Arthrobacter crystallopoietes: one gene and its partner. The protein of the gene in region 1 interacts with the protein of each later gene in a pairwise test. Links are inferred from orthologs where the notes say so. Each region holds a gene or a part of one and is shown in the gene's direction. Other genes may lie near its edges.

The links.
Region 2: the proteins of nadE (region 1) and dnaA interact in binary tests that used the Escherichia coli proteins (3 or more experiments, as listed by UniProt). The link is inferred for Arthrobacter crystallopoietes from one-to-one orthologs.

The regions. Positions count from the first base shown.
Region 1 is NZ_CP018863.1:1,717,061-1,725,179, reverse strand. What follows is about bases 3,836-6,630. They hold nadE (NAD(+) synthase), read left to right. Parts: upstream 3,836-4,718; coding sequence 4,719-5,543; downstream 5,544-6,630. Other genes in these bases: AC20117_RS08215 (DUF8083 family protein), read left to right, coding at 6,455-6,630; AC20117_RS08220 (exodeoxyribonuclease III), read left to right, coding at 5,649-6,452; AC20117_RS08230 (sugar phosphate isomerase/epimerase family protein), read left to right, coding at 3,836-4,661. In the rest of the region: AC20117_RS08250 (ABC transporter permease), read left to right, coding at 1-252; AC20117_RS08245 (substrate-binding domain-containing protein), read left to right, coding at 283-1,500; AC20117_RS08240 (sugar phosphate isomerase/epimerase family protein), read left to right, coding at 1,578-2,429; AC20117_RS08235 (Gfo/Idh/MocA family protein), read left to right, coding at 2,454-3,635; more of AC20117_RS08230, read left to right, coding at 3,666-3,835; more of AC20117_RS08215, read left to right, coding at 6,631-7,282; AC20117_RS08210 (RNA polymerase sigma factor), read right to left, coding at 7,305-8,119. UniProt on the Escherichia coli protein: Catalyzes the ATP-dependent amidation of deamido-NAD to form NAD. Uses ammonia as a nitrogen source.
Region 2 is NZ_CP018863.1:1,544,284-1,552,491, forward strand. Bases 3,504-6,387 are described here. They hold dnaA (chromosomal replication initiator protein DnaA), read left to right. Parts: upstream 3,504-4,178; coding sequence 4,179-5,597; downstream 5,598-6,387. Other genes in these bases: rnpA (ribonuclease P protein component), read right to left, coding at 3,504-3,538; rpmH (50S ribosomal protein L34), read right to left, coding at 3,613-3,750; dnaN (DNA polymerase III subunit beta), read left to right, coding at 6,154-6,387. In the rest of the region: AC20117_RS07320 (ParA family protein), read right to left, coding at 1-324; 16S rRNA (guanine(527)-N(7))-methyltransferase RsmG, read right to left, coding at 544-1,179; AC20117_RS07330 (Jag family protein), read right to left, coding at 1,222-1,782; membrane protein insertase YidC, read right to left, coding at 1,779-2,744; membrane protein insertion efficiency factor YidD, read right to left, coding at 2,751-3,158; more of rnpA, read right to left, coding at 3,155-3,503; more of dnaN, read left to right, coding at 6,388-7,278; gnd (phosphogluconate dehydrogenase (NAD(+)-dependent, decarboxylating)), read left to right, coding at 7,352-8,208. UniProt on the Escherichia coli protein: Plays an essential in the initiation and regulation of chromosomal replication. Binds in an ATP-dependent fashion to the origin of replication (oriC) to initiate formation of the DNA replication initiation complex once per cell cycle.

The DNA.
Region 1 (8,119 bases):
CTGTTCACGCTGCTGAATTTCGTCGGCGTGCAGTCGACCTGGCGGGACAGCGTGCAGGGCGCCATCATCATCGTCGCCGTGGCCGCCGCCGCCAAGACCTGGCAGCGCAAACGCAAGGGCACGGCAGCGCCCGCCCACGAAGCGCCGCCTCAACAGGTCGAGCCGCCGCAACCGGCGCAGACTGCCACCGCGGCCCCGGACTCCACAGCCATCGAACAATCCGAACATCACAACGGCACCACCGCCCGCTGAGGGCACCGAACAGGGAGGAAACAGATACTGATGCGCAATCAAAGTATCCGTACCGCGGTAACGCTCGCAGCGGCAACATCGTTGCTGGCGCTGACCGCCTGCACCACCGATCCATCCGTGACGGAGGACCCGGGCGGCAGTGCGGCGGCGTCGCCGGAGGCCACCGAGCAGGAGTGGTTCGACCAGGCGCTCTACGACGAACAGTTCGAGCAGCGTACGGCGGAATTCGAGGGGGATCCGGAGCAGCCGTACCTGCAGTACATCGCCGGCGAGATGAAGGACACCTCGGACCTCGCCGTCGAGGGCGAGCAGAAGGTCTGCTTCGCCAACGCCTCCATCTCCAACCCGTGGCGGCAGACCGGCTGGATCACCATGAACCAGCAGCTCAAGGTGCTGCAGGACTCGGGCGTGATCTCCGAGATGGAGACGCGCGACGCGAAGGACAACGACAACACGCAGATCGCCGACATCGACTACTTCATCAACGAGGGCAACTGCGACGCGTTCATCATCTCGCCCAACTCCACGGCGGCCCTGACGCCGGCCGTGGAGCGCGCTTGCGACACGGGCAAGCCCGTAGTGGTCTTCGACCGCGGCGTGGAAACGGACTGCGCCACCACCTTCATCCATCCGATCGGCGGCTTCGCCTGGGGCATCGACACCGCCACGTTCCTGTCCGAGCGGCTGCAGGAGGGCGACAAGGTAGTGGCCCTGCGCATCCTGCCCGGCGTGGACGTGCTGGAACACCGCTGGGCCGCGGCCGAGAAGATCTTCACCGAGAACGGGATCGAGGCCACGGACTACTTCACCGGCGCCGACCCGACCGAAATCAAGAAGATCATCTCCGACGAGCTGGCCACCGGGGACGTCCAGGGTGTCTGGATGGACGCCGGCGACGGCGCCGTGGCCGCGATCGAGGCCTTCGAGGACGCGGGCAAGGACCTGCCGGTGATGACCGGCGAGGACGAGATGAGCTTCCTGCGCAAGTGGCAGGAAACGGGCATCGACGCGCTGGCCCCGGTCTACTCCAACTTCCAGTGGCGCACCCCGCTGCTGGCGCTGGAGAAGATCTTCAAGGGCGAGGAAGTCCCCGCCGAGTGGGTGCTGCCGCAGGAGCCCATCCCCGCGGATGAACTCGACCAGTGGCTGGAGCTCAACGAGGGCATGCCGGACGGCCACTACGCCAAGTTCGGCGGCGAGGACCTGCCCGGCTACCCCGAGGTCTGGCAGGAACGCCAGATGCCCTGACCGCTCCGGCCAGGCACAGCGCCGCCACAGGCGCCGCACTGAACCAGCACCATCCATGACAGCAAAGGAGGCAGGACATGGCGGACCGGCTCATCGGAGTGAACACCTGGGTGTGGGACTCCCCGCTGACCGACGCCAACCTGCCTCCTTTGCTGGCGAAGATCGCTGCGCTGGGCTTCAACGCGGTGGAGCTGCCGCTGGAAAACGCGGGCGACTTCACCGCCGCAATCGCCCGGCAGGCGCTTGCGGCCACGGGCCTGAAGCCCTTCATCGTGGGGGCGATGGCGCCGGGGCGGGATCTCGTCGCGGCCGATGCCGCCACCGTTGCCGCCACCCAGGATTACCTCGCCGCCTGCATCCAGATGGCGTACGACGTCGGGGCCCCCGCTGTGTGCGGACCGTTCTACTCCGCCACGGGGAGGGTTTGGCGGCTGACGGAGGCCGAACGGGCCGAGGCGTACCGCGAGCTGCGCCGCAATCTGGCGCCGCTCGCCGCCCGGGCGGCGGAGGCCGGCGTCGTTCTTGGTATTGAACCGCTCAACCGGTACGAGACCTCACTGGTCAATACCGTGGAGCAGGCGCTCGACGCCCTGGCACCGCTGCTGGGCAACGGCGTGGGGCTGGCGCTGGACAGCTACCACCTGAACATCGAGGAACGGTCCAGCGCCGCCGCCATCCGCGCGGCCGGGCGGCATCTGGTGCACCTGCAGGTCTGCGGCAATGACCGCGGGGCGCCGGGCGGGGACCAGACCAACTGGCCGGAGCTGGTGAAGGCGCTGGACGACGTCGGCTACACCGGCCCGCTGAACATCGAGAGTTTTACCGCGGACAACGCCAGCATCGCCGCCGCCGCGTCCATCTGGCGGCCGCTGGCGCCGAGCCAGGACCGCCTGGCCTCGGATGGCCTGGCCTTTCTGCGCGGGCTGTGACGCGCACGTGAGAAGAGGAAAAAGATGACCGCAACCGTTCCGGATCCCGCTCCGGCGCGCTCCCCTGACGCGGCCACCCCGGCGGCTCCGTTGGGGGTAGCCGTACTGGGGTATTCGTTTATGGGCAAGGCGCACTCGAACGCCTGGCGCAATGTGGGCGCGTTCTACGACACTCCCCCGGTGGCGCGTCAGGTGCTGGTGGGGCGGGACCAGGACCAGCTGAGTGCGGCCGCGCAACGCTACGGCTGGGCCGAAACGGCCACCGACTGGCGCGAAGTGCTGACGCGGGACGACGTGCAGATTGTGGACATCTGTACACCCGGCCACCTGCACGCGGAGCAGGCCATCGCGGCGCTGGAGGCGGGCAAGCATGTGCTGGTGGAAAAGCCGCTGGCCAACTCGGTGGCCGAGGCCGAAAAGATGGCCGCCGCCGCCCGGGAGGCCGCCACCCGGGGCGTCATCGCGATGACCGGGTTCACGTACCGGCGGATTCCGGCCCTGGTGCTGGCGCGGCAGCTGATCGCGGACGGGAAGCTGGGGCAGGTCCGGCAGGTGCGCGTGTCCTACCTGCAGGACTGGCTCGCGGACGAGGCCGCGCCGATGACGTGGCGGCTGCGGAAGGAAACCGCGGGCTCCGGTGCCATGGGAGACCTTGCCTCGCACGCGGTGGACCAGGTGCAGTTCCTGCTCGGCGAGCGCGTGGCCAGCGTCTCGGCCACCATCAATACCTTCGTTCCGCAGCGCACCGGCCCCGCCGGCCTGGAGCCGGTGACGGTGGACGATGCCGCCTGGGCCACGCTGCGGCTGCCCTCCGGCGCCGTGGCCAGCGTGGAGGTCAGCAGGTTCGCCACCGGCCGACGCAACGCACTTGAGATTGAGGTCTATGGCTCAGGCGGGCACCTGCGCTTCGACCTGGAGAACCTGAACGAACTGCATTATTACGACGCCGGGGCGCCGGCAGCGCTGCAGGGTTCCGCCAGAATTCTGGTCACCGACGCGGAGCACCCCTACCTGGATGCGTGGTGGCCGCCCGGGCACATCCTCGGCTGGGACCACGCCTTCACCTCGCAGGCGGCGGACTTCCTGACCGCCATCCGGACCGGCACCCCGCCGGCGGCGTCCTTTGAAGACGGCCTGGCCGTACAGCGGGTGCTCGACGCAATGGAACGCAGCGCCGCCCAGGCGAGCACCGCCGTCGTTATTTGATCCTTGAGTCCAGAGAGAAAGCGAGCAGCCATGGCACGCAACTACACGCTCTTCACCGGCCAGTGGGCGGACCTGCCCTTCGAAAAGGTGGCCGAGCTGGCCGCCGGCTGGGGGTACGACGGCCTGGAGATCGCCGTGTCCGGGGACCATCTGGACGCATGGCGTTGGGACGATGACGCCTACATCCAGGACCGGCTGGACATCCTGGCGCGCAACGGGCTGAAGGTCTGGGCGATCTCCAACCACCTGAAGGGCCAGGCGGTGTGCGATGACCCGATCGACTTCCGGCACCGCGACATCGTGGGCCCGCGGGTGTGGGGCGACGGCGACCCGCAGGGCGTCCGCGAGCGCGCCGCGGAGGAAATGAAGCTCACCGCCCGGCTGGCGCAGCGGCTCGGTGTGAAGACCGTGGTGGGGTTCACCGGTTCATCCATCTGGCAGTACGTGGCGATGTTCCCGCCGGTGCCCGCCGAGGTGATCGAGGCCGGTTACCGGGACTTCGCGGACCGCTGGAACCCCATTCTGGATGTGTTCGATGAGTGCGGGGTCAGGTTTGCGCACGAAATCCACCCGTCCGAAATCGCGTACGACTACTGGTCCACGGTGCAGGCGTTGGAGGCGATCGGCCACCGCGAGGCGTTCGGGATCAACTGGGACCCCAGCCACATGATGTGGCAGGACATCGACCCGGTCTCGCTGATCTGGGACTTCAAGGACCGGATCTACCATGTGGACTGCAAGGACACGAAGCTGCGGATCACCGGCCGCAACACCCGGCTGGGCTCGCACCTGCCCTGGGGCGATCCGCGCCGCGGCTGGGACTTCGTCTCGGCCGGACGTGGCGACGTGCCGTGGGAAGCGAGTTTCCGCGCGCTGAACGCCATCGGCTACGACGGTCCGATCAGCGTGGAATGGGAGGACGCCGGGATGGACCGGCTGCGCGGCGCGCCGGAAGCGCTGGCGTTCCTGAAGCAGTTCGACTTCACCCGGCCCGAGGCTTCCTTCGACTCCGCCTTCAAGCAGTGACGGATGAATGTCGGGGCGGGCAACACGCCGGAAACAGAGTGCAGGTAGGCTGGCTCCATGCGTGAACTCCAGGTGAAAATCATTGCAGAAATGGGCGTCCGGCCCACCATTGATCCCGCTGAGGAAACCCGCCGGCGGGTCACTTTCCTGAAGGACTATCTGAAGGCCAGCCGCACCAAGGGCTTTGTCCTGGGCATCAGCGGCGGACTGGATTCCACCGTGGCCGGCAAGCTGGCCCAACTGGCCGTCGACGAGCTCGAAGCCGAAGGCGTGGAGGCCAACTTCGTGGCGGTCCGCCTGCCCTACAAGGTGCAGCATGACGAGGACGACGCGCAGGCGGCGCTGAAGTTCATCGACCCGAAAACATCGTGGACCTTCGACGTGGCGCCGGCGGTGGACGGATTCGAAACCGAATTCACTACCACCACCGGCGAAAAGATCACCGACTTCAACAAGGGCAACATCAAGGCGCGGACCCGGATGATCGCCCAGTACGCCCTGGCCGGACAGCACAACTACCTGGTCATCGGCACCGACCACGGCGCGGAATCGGTCACCGGGTTCTTCACCAAATTCGGCGATGGCGGCGCGGACATCCTGCCGCTGTTCGGGCTGAACAAGCGGCAAAACCGCCAGCTGCTGGAACACCTCGGCGCCGAGGAACGGCTGTACAAGAAAGAACCGACGGCGGACCTGCTCGATGACCAGCCCGGCCGCACGGACGAGGACGAGCTCGGCCTCTCCTACGACCACATCGACGACTACCTCGAGGGCCGCGAGGTTCCGGAAGAAGTCGCCGAGGCAATTGAGCACCGGTACCTGGTCACCCGGCACAAGCGCACGGTCCCGGTGACCATCGCGGACGACTGGTGGCGGAACTAAGCTCCGGGCCGGCCGGCCACCGCGCTCTGCTTGCCGAATCGTCCCACGCCGCCGGTCCCGACACCCGATAAACAACAGGGCTGCCAGTTCGGTAACGTAGTGAGCGTGAAGATTGCTACGTGGAATGTTAACTCGATCCGTGCCCGCGCCGACCGTATCGAGGCATGGTTGCTACGCTCCGATGTGGATGTGGTGGCCATCCAGGAAACCAAAGCCACCGATGAGAACTTTCCGTGGGAGCTGTTCGAAAACAACGGCTACGAGGTGGCCCACTTCGGGCTGAACCAGTGGAACGGCGTCGCCATCGCCTCCCGCGTGGGGCTCGACGACGTGGAGCGCACCTTCATGGACCAGCCGCACTTCGGCAAGACCGATGACGCCGTCCACGCCGAAGCTCGTGCCATCGCAGCGACCTGCGCCGGCGTGCGGGTCTGGAGCCTTTATGTTCCGAACGGCCGGTCGCGGAATGACCCGCACATGGCGTACAAACTGCAGTGGCTCGACGTGCTCAAGAAACACGCCGCGGACTGGCTGCAGGCGGACCCGCAGGCACAGATCGCCCTGACCGGGGACTGGAACATCGCCCCGCGGGACGAGGACGTCTGGGACATCGAAAAGTTCCAGCGCGAGGAACTGACCCACGTCAGCGAACCCGAGCGCGCCGCCTTCCGCGCGTTCGAGGAGGCCGGCTATATCGACGTCGTTCGCCCGATCCACCCCGGCCCGGGCACCTACACGTACTGGGACTACACCCAGCTGCGCTTCCCGAAGAAGGAAGGCATGCGGATCGACTTTATCCTGGCCTCGCCGGCCTTGGCCTCGCGCGTGACCGACGCGATCATCGACCGCGAGGAACGCAAGGGCAAGGGCGCCTCCGACCACGCGCCCGTGATTGTGGAACTGGACTAGTGATGACCAGCTTCCCGTACGTTTCCTACCTTCGGGTCTTCGAGCCCTTGGATGCGTTCTCCGATGACGAGCAGTTGCTCATCATGGAACAGCGCAGCCGGGACCGCCGTGCCACCGAGGAGCTGGACCGCGGGGAGTCGCTGCGCCGCATCACCCGGACGGTCTCCGACCCGTTCCCGCACGACAGCGAGGATCTGGTGCGGGTGCTGCACTACCCGTCGCCGGAGGGCCTGACCACTCCGTACTACTGCCCCAACCAGCTGGCCGTGCGCAGCACGTTGGCGGCGGAGTCCATTTCGCACAGCCTGCATAACCCGCTGCTGGGCTTGCTGCTGCCGGAAGCGGCGCGCGATGCCCAGCAGCAGCGGCTGGATCCGGACACATTTGCGGATTCGCTGGCCAAGCTGCACACCAGAAGCTCCACCTGGGGCATCCCGTTCGGCTGGTTTGTCCTCTTCCGTGAAGACGACCACGCCGAGGTGATCGAAGGCCGCCACGGCGTGGAGACGGTGCGGTTGAGCGCGCCGCTGATGCAGTGCATCGATCGCGCCCGGTATGCCGCGGCCAGCCTCGCGGTGGCGGCGCCGGGACTTGACCTGCTCGACGAACTCACCGAGATCACCGAGTGGATGGAGACGTTCACGCTCTCGGGCATGCTGGAACTGGACTACGGCCGCGTGGCGGACATGGTCTACCCGGATGATTCGCCGTCCGATGTCCAGGCCGGCATTGAATCGCTGGCCGAGGGCGACATGACCGGGGCCGCTGCCGCCTACCGGCGCCTGGCCACGCGTTGGATCAAGATCCGGCAGCTGGCGCGCGCCTCCTGAGCCTTCGGGGCCTTCGGGGCCTTCAGACCTCGGCCGCCTTGCCTTCAAGGACCGCCCGTTCACGGTCGTTCCGGGCCAAGGCCGCGGCCACGGAAAACTCCGCGCGGGCCTCCTCCCGCCGGCCGAGCCGGGCCAGCAGCTCGCCGCGGACGCTGGGCAGCAGGTGCGATCCGCGCAGCGCGCCGTCGGAGCCGAGCCTGTCCACCATGGCGAGCGCCGTTGCCGGCCCGGTAGCCATGGACATGGCGACGGCCCGGTTGAGTTCCACCACCGGGCTCGGCGCGATCCGGCCCAGCGCCTCGTACAGCAGCACGATAGCGGGCCAATCGGTGTCATCAACGCTCGCCGCAACGGCGTGGCATTGGGCTATCGCGGCCTGCAGGGCATAACTGCGCCTCCCCCGGCCCAACGCATCGGCCCGTACCAGGGCGGCTTCGCCCCGCCTGATCTGGGCCCGGTCCCACCGGCTCCGGTCTTGGTCTGCCAGCAGGACCGGAGTCCCGTCCGGCCGGGTGCGGGCGGCGAAACGGGAGGCCTGGAATTCCATGAGTGCCACGAGCGCATGGGCCTCGGGCTCACGCGGAACCAGCCCGGCGAGGATGCGGCCGATCCGCAGTGCCTCGTTGGCGAGGTCCGGCCGGATCCAGCGGTCGCCCGACGTCGCCGCATACCCCTCGGTAAACATGAGGTACACGACGCCGAGGACCGCGCCGAGCCGCTCGCCCCACTCGTTCGGTTCCGGGACCTCGAAGGGAACCCGGGCGGCCGCGAGGGTCTTCTTGGCGCGCACGATCCGCTGCTGGACAGTGGCGACTGGCACCAGGAACAGCCGCGCGA
Region 2 (8,208 bases), 170 kb from region 1 along the record:
AGCGGTCGAGGCGTTACCCTGCGGATCAATATCCACGACCAGAACGTTCAGCCCAGCGGCAGCCAGGGCAGCGGCGATGTTCACCGTCGTCGTTGTCTTACCGACGCCACCTTTTTGGTTGCTTACTGTAAGAATCCGGGTTTCGCTAGGTTTCGGCAACTCGCGTCCCTGCAGCCTTTCGCGCCGCCGGTTCTCGCTGGCAAGCTCACGTGCCAACGGTGTGCTTTCATCGATCGAATCCATAACGCTGGGAACCGTCGACTCGACCTTCATTTCCGTGCCACCGATAGCCGATGTTTCACGTGAAACCTCGATGTTAGTCATTAATTATCGACCTTTATGAGTTGAGTGAACGAAGAAAACCAGCCTCGGAGCCGGTCCCGTGATGAAGTGAAGCTGCGTCCCGCAGAGCGCTCGTCTCCCAAACCCACCAGAACTCGCTCACTTCCCTTATCTCCGGCTTTAGTGACTCTAGACTATCTGCTGGCACTCCAGAATGACGACGACCCCACGCAGGGTGTGGGTTATTCGTCAGCGGAGGAGTCAGCGGCCAACCACAATGCGGACGACGGTCGTGGGTTCCTCCAGGAGATCTTCCCCAACCGTCACAACAGAGGTGTCCGTGCCGCCCAGCTTGCGGATCACCTTAGCCGCCTTCTCGATCTCTTCTGTCGCGCTTCTCCCCTTGATGGCTAGGACTTGCCCGTGGCCTTCCAAGAGCGGAATCGTCAGGGGTGCCAGTTTGTTCAGCGCAGATACGGCTCGCGCCGTTACAACATCTGCTTTGACCTGCCCTACGGCTAGTTCTGCGCGGCTGCGTAGGACCTCGACGTTGTCTAGGCCTAGGTCGTCGATAACTTCGTTCAGCCAAGTCACCCTGCGCTCCAGGGGTTCGATCAGTGTGAGCCGCAGGTCGGGCCGAGCCAGGGCGAATGTGAGTCCGGGCAGGCCAGCCCCGCTTCCGACATCCGCGACGTAAGCGTCGGAGGGGATCAGTTCCGCTACGACCGCACAGTTCAGCACGTGTCGGCTCCAAAGACGCGGCACTTCACGGGGACCCAGCAAGCCACGTTCCATGCCCGATGTTGCCAAATGCTGCACGTAACGTTCTGCTAGCGCTGTTCGGTCTCCAAATACCGACAACGCCGCTGCCTTCTCTTTCGGCGTTATTTCAACCACGTATATACCTCGATATGTCGGTCAGGCCAGCGGCCGGCAGGATTAGGAAGCCAGTGAGACGACGATGTGGCGGTTGGCTCCTTCGCCTTCCGACTCGCTGGCCAGCCCGAGGTCGGCCACCGCATCATGGACGATCTTCCGCTCATAAGCACTCATCGGTGCCAATGCCACCTCTTCGCCGGTTTCTTTTGCCTTGGCGACGGCGTCCTGGGCGATCTTGTGCAGTTCGACGCTACGTTCTTCCCGGTAGCCGGTGATATCAAGGACAAGTCGAGATCGGTTCTCGGTGGACGTCAGGACGGCCAGCCTTGCGAGTTCCTGCAGTGCCTCCAGGACTTCGCCATCACGGCCGACCAATGCTTCAAGAGCATCATTGTCGTCCTCTTCGGAAACGATCGAAATGTAGGTGCGTCCGTTGCGGACTTCGATGTCAATGTCGCCATCAATGTCGGCGATGTCGAGCAGCTCTTCCAAGTAGTCCGCAGCTACGTCGCCTTCTTCTTCCAAACGGCTCGCGTTGTTGGACTGTGTGGCCGACTCTTCCGACTCGGCTTCCAGAGCTGACTGGTCGGCAGATGTATCGGAGACGCTCTCGGTGCTCATTTTCTCTTCCTGTTCTTACGCTGGGGCTGCGGGCGCTGCACCTTGGTGGCAGCCGGGGCCTCGACGGCCGGTTCCTCGGACTTCTTCTCACCCAGAAGGGGGAGCATGGGCAGCCCCTTCTTTGCACGGCGTTCAGCCAAGGCCTTGGCAGCGGGCGAACCGGGGGTGGGCATCCGCCTGATCACAAGGAACTGCTGGCCCATTGTCCAAAGGTTGGTGGTCGTCCAGTAGATGAGAACACCAATGGGGAAGTTGATTCCGCCGATGCCGAACACCAGGGGCAGGATGTACAGCATCATCTGCTGCTGGCGCATGAACGGGCTGGCGAGTGCTTCCTCGGACATGTTCTTCGACATGATCTGCTTCTGCGTGATGAACTGCGAGGCAGTCATCGCCAGAATCATGATGATCGACAGCACGATGACGGCAACCTGGTTCTCGCCACCGCCGCCGTGAAGAAGGGAGGCGGATAGGGGTGCGCCGAAGATGGTGGAGGCATCAAACTGCTGAATGTCCTGGGCGGACAAAGCACCGATACCGCGGCCTTCGTCGCTAGCCCCGGATGCCTGGCTCAATACCTGGAACAAGGCAAAGAAGAAGGGCATCTGGATCAGCATCGGCAAGCAGGCCGAGAATGGGTTGGTGCCGTGCTTCTTGTACAGGGCCATTTGTTCCTGCGTCATCGCCTGGCGCGAGAGCTGGTCCGTCTTACCCTTGTACTTCTGCTGAAGCTTACGGAGATCCGGTTGGAGCGCCTGCATTCCGCGCTGTGCCTTGATCTGCTTGACGAATACCGGGATGAGAGCAGCCCGGATGACGAGCACCAGAGCAACGATGGACAGCGTCCAGGTCCAGCCGTTCGCCGCATCCATTCCCAAGGTGGTGAACAGATCGTGGAACGCCCGCATGATCCATGAGACCACCCACATGAATGGGAAAAGTATGGTGTTCAGGAAGTCCATTACTCGTTAGCTCCTCGGGCCGCTTGGACGGCCTTCATCGTCGGCCGGAATCTCCGGGTGATTCAGCACAATAATCCGTGGCGTTCCAGCGGGATTCTCCCGAAGCAGACGCTCATAGTAAGGGGACAACGGCACGTGATCGACGCCGCCGTCGTTCCAGGGGTGGCAACGCGAAAGCCGGCGCACCGCAAGCCAGGTTCCCTTTACGGCTCCATGGATGGTCACCGCTTCCAGCGCGTAGGCCGAACAAGAGGGGAAAAACCGGCACACTTGTCCATATACAGGAGAAACTACTTTTCGGTATGCCTTTAGCAATCCGATCAGCGACTTCTGCGGCAAGGCCCAGAGAAAGCGCGCCGCGGAGGAAGAGGCAGCAGCAGGAGGCTGCACCGGCGAATGGCTTGTTGCGCTCATTCGGCGGGTCCTCTCTGCTCGGCCGCGGGCGGTGCCGCGCGGAACTTTGACGTCGCTGCTGCAAATGTCTTGCGGTAGTCATTGCTCAGAGCGCAGAAATCTGCGTTCGCTGCCGGGGGCAATGCCCTGACGACAACAGAAAGCCCCTGTGGATAAGCCCTGAGACTGTGCACCGCGATCTCCCGCAGTCTCCGTTTAACGAGATTACGGGTTACAGCGTTCCCCACGGCCTTGGAAACGATAAAGCCGAAAGTGCTCGGCTGGTCCAAGGCAGTGGGAACCGCGTATAACACTAAGTTCCGACGCCCAGAGCGGGCGCCGGAACGTACAGTTGTTGAGAAATCTGCCGAAAGGCGCATCCGGTTTTTACTGGACAGCATGATAGTGAAAGCTGCCTATCCCGCTGCGCGGCTGCTGAAAGACAAAGCAGCCGGATTCGACAAACGGCAGCTGGTTAGGCCGACAGTTCGGTACGGCCCTTGCCGCGGCGCGCTGCCAGGATGGCACGGCCGGCGCGGGTACGCATGCGAAGGCGGAAGCCGTGCTTCTTGGCACGACGGCGGTTATTCGGCTGAAAAGTCCGCTTGCTCACGGTGGTTACTCCAAGACGATCGACAGATGCGCCTCAGCCCGTTGCAACAAGGGGAAGTAACAGGCGGACGCTCTATTGGGCATCTGCTCTGGCAACCTCACAAAAGGCATGGGGGTATGCACAAAGCAGACACGAAGGACTACATAACGGTAGGGGTTAGAACGGTGTTCCGTCAAACCAGCACCCTGCCGTTGATATCCACCGGTGTGGATAAGCACCTGTGGACAACCTCCTGTCAGCAGCTTTCCACGGCGGCCGCCGCATTAGTTCACCCAGGCCACTTTCCGGCTATCTTCTACCAGAATCATCATCTACTCTTGGCAAGAGCACTTTATCCACGTCTGTGTATAACTCTGTGGATGAAGGTCCTGGATCCGGTAAAACGGGAAGTGGAGGAATTTGCATTACTGCTATTTGAGGGGTTTTCGGTGGATACGGACCAGATAAACGACGTCGGAAGCTCCTGGCGTAAGGTGGTTCGCACCTTGGAACGGGACGACAGAGTCAGTCCCCGGCAGCGAGGTTTCGTAGTCCTCGCCCAAGCCAAGGGCTTGATCGGAACGACGCTGTTGGTAGCTGTTCCCAATGAACTCACTAGGGAAGTCTTCCAATCCCAGCAGCTCAAGGAGCCGTTGCAGGATGCCCTCCGCGATGTCTTCCAGGACGAGATTCTCTGTGCATTCTCTGTGGATACCGACATGGTCACGGAGTCGGAACCGGAACCCGAACCGGAAGCTGCCCCGTTGCCGGCCAGCAGCGCGGGTGACGAAGTACGCGCACAACCCACTCCGCCGAGCACTTCGCATGAATTCGGCCGGCTCAATCCGAAGTACATTTTCGACACCTTTGTCATCGGTTCATCGAACCGTTTTGCACACGCCGCTGCCGTGGCCGTGGCCGAAGCTCCCGCAAAGGCCTACAACCCGCTCTTCATCTACGGTGACTCAGGGCTGGGTAAAACCCACCTGCTCCACGCGATCGGGCACTATGCCCGGCATCTCTACAATGGGATCCGCGTCCGTTATGTAAATTCCGAAGAGTTCACGAACGACTTCATCAACTCCATTCGGGACGATGAAGGCGCAAGCTTCAAGCAGTTGTACCGCAACGTGGACATTCTCCTCATCGATGACATCCAGTTCCTGGCTAACAAGGATGCGACGCAGGAAGAGTTCTTCCACACTTTCAACGCGCTGCACAACCACAACAAACAGGTGGTCATCACCTCGGATCTCCCGCCAAAGCAGCTTTCCGGGTTCGAGGAACGGATGCGCTCACGTTTCGAGTGGGGTCTGCTGACCGACATCCAGCCTCCAGAGTTGGAAACCCGAATCGCGATTCTGCGCAAGAAAGCCATCAGCGAGGGACTATCGGTCCCTGATGAGGTGCTTGAGTACATCGCATCCAAAATCTCTACCAACATCCGCGAACTCGAAGGCGCCCTGATCCGTGTCACTGCCTTCGCAAGTTTGAACCGTCAGGCCGTGGACATGGGCTTGGCAGAAATCGTCCTCAAGGATCTAATTACCGACGACGGCGCACAAGAGATCACGTCGACCACGATCCTGGGTCAGACTGCGGCCTACTTCAAACTCAGTCTGGAGGAGTTGTGCAGTAAGTCGAGGACCCGCACGCTCGTGACCGCCCGGCAGATCGCTATGTACTTGTGCCGGGAGCTGACGGATATGTCACTGCCGAAGATCGGCCAGGAACTTGGTGGCCGAGATCATACGACCGTCATCCATGCCGATCGGAAGATCCGGGAGCTCATGGCTGAACGACGTGCCATCTACAACCAGGTGACCGAGCTGACCAACCTCATCAAGCAGCAACAGCGCGAGAGCTAACAGCTAAAAGACCACTCCCCAACCACCTTCAAACCCCTAGCCGATTTCTGAAGCTTCTCTTTCAGGTCTACGGAGTCTTTCGAAATTAACAGGTGTGGATAAAGCTGTGGATCATTAAGTGGAGAACCACACTCCATCGAGGGATAACTACAGGGTCGCCTGTGGATGCCAATAATCACAAGGATTTTTGTCCACACGAGCCCACAGACCCCAACGGAAGAACTACACATCTTGTGAACAGGCAAATTTCGCCAGCACCCGGGGCGAGAGGCAGTTATCCACAGTATCCACAGACGTTATTAACACTACGAATCCCCTTCAAACAGGCTTTTCCAAATAACATCTGACACTCCTGGTCCAAGCTCGCCGATCCCAGATCCTCTGATCCACTGAAATCACCCTCCGGTGTGAGAATGCCTGTCTGGCGGCTAAGCTTGCACAGAGAATTGTTGTCATTGGACGACAGCAGCCGCCGGTTCTTTCTGCCGGGAAGAGCGGCACAGCTGTAACCACTGGCATTCCCCGGCATGTACGTTGTGAAAGGCGGCACACTTCAGTGAAGTTCAGAGTTGATCGGGATGTCCTGGCCGAGGCCGTAACCTGGACAGCCCGCTCGCTGTCGCCGAGGCCTCCTGTACCCGTGCTGTCAGGCCTGCTCATCAAAGCCGAAGCCGGCATGGTCAGCATCGCCAGCTTCGATTACGAGATATCCGCCCGTCTTCAGATTCCTGCGGACGTGAGTGAAGAAGGCACTATCCTCGTTTCCGGCCGGCTCCTCGCGGACATCTCCCGGAGCCTGCCCTCGGCCCCCGTTGATGTCGCCACCGATGGAACGAAGGTAACCCTGACCTGCCGCAGTAGCCGGTTCAACCTGGCAACCATGCCGGTGGGCGACTACCCCGAACTGCCTGCACTGCCCGATATCAGCGGTGTTGTTGACGGAGAAGCTTTTGCGGAAGCCGTTAGCCAGGTGATCATCGCGGCGAGCCGGGACGACACTCTGCCGATCCTGACCGGTGTCCGCATGGAGATCGAAGACGACCTCATCACCTTGCTCTCCACAGACCGGTACCGTCTGGCGCTGCGCGAGGTAGCCTGGCGGCCGGCCACACCCGGTATCTCCACCAGCGCACTGGTCAAGGCAAAAACCTTGAACGAAGTTGCCAAGACTCTTGGTGGTTCCGGCGATCTGAGCATTGCGCTTTCGGACAATAGTGAACTGATCGGCTTCGAAAGCGGCGGTCGCCGAACCACTTCGCTGCTCGTCGACGGTGATTACCCCAAGATCCGTTCATTGTTCCCGGAGAACACACCCATCCACGCCACGGTCGAAACCTCGGTGCTGGTTGAGGCAGTACGCCGCGTATCCTTGGTGGCCGAGCGCAACACGCCCGTGCGCTTGGCCTTCACCGACGGGCAGCTCTCGCTGGACGCTGGCACCGGCGAAGACGCCCAGGCTTCCGAAGCAATCGAAGCAGCCTTGTCCGGAGATGAAATTACGGTCGCTTTCAACCCGCATTACCTGTCGGAAGGCCTCAACGCCTTCAGCAGCAAGTACGTGCGGTTCTCCTTCACGACTCCGCCGAAGCCGGCAGTTATGTCAGCGCAGGACGACCTCGAAGGTGAAGACAAAGAAGACTACCGCTACCTGCTGATGCCGGTACGGTTGCCCAACCAATAAGCCGAAAGTAGCAAGAACCTCAGTTCAGACCCGCGCCACTAGTCTCAACCACAACCGGGAAAGAGTGATCGTTATGCACATCGGCCTCATTGGACTTGGGAAAATGGGCTTCAACATGCGCCAACGCCTCCGTGACGCGGAAATCGAGGTTACCGGTTACGACCGCAATCCCGAGCGGACGGATGTTGAATCGGTCGATGCGCTGGTGGCAAAGGTTCCGGCTCCGCGGATTATCTGGGTGATGGTCCCCGCAGGGGAAATCACGGATTCGGTTATCACCGATCTGGCCGGAAAGCTTGAACCCGGAGACCTTGTGATCGATGGCGGGAACTCCAAGTTCACGGAGGACCAGAAACATGAGGCACTGCTGGCCGAGAAGGGCATCGGTTTTGTTGACGTCGGTGTCTCCGGCGGTGTGTGGGGGCTGGCCAACGGTTATGGACTGATGGCCGGCGGAGATCCGGACCGCGTCCAGGCAGCCATGCCGCTGTTTGATGCACTGCGACCCGAGGGACCGCGGGAAGAAAGCTTCGTTCACGTAGGCGATGTCGGTGCCGGCCACTACGCAAAAATGGTGCACAACGGCGTCGAATACGGACTCATGCAGGCCTACGCCGAAGGGTACGAACTGCTCGAAGCCAAGGACATCATCAAGGATGTGCATGGAACATTCCGCGCTTGGCAAAAAGGCACGGTCGTCCGCTCGTGGCTGCTGGATCTCATGGTCAAGGCGCTCGAAGAAGATCCGGGCCTGAGCAAGATCGCCGGCTACGTCGAGGATTCGGGCGAAGGCCGCTGGACGGTGGAAGAAGCCATAGCCCACGCCGTCCCCGCACCCGCCATTACCGCCGCACTCTTCGCCCGGTTCGCTTCCCGGCAAGACGATGCCCCGGCCATGAAAATGGTCGCGGCCCTGCGCAACCAGTTCGG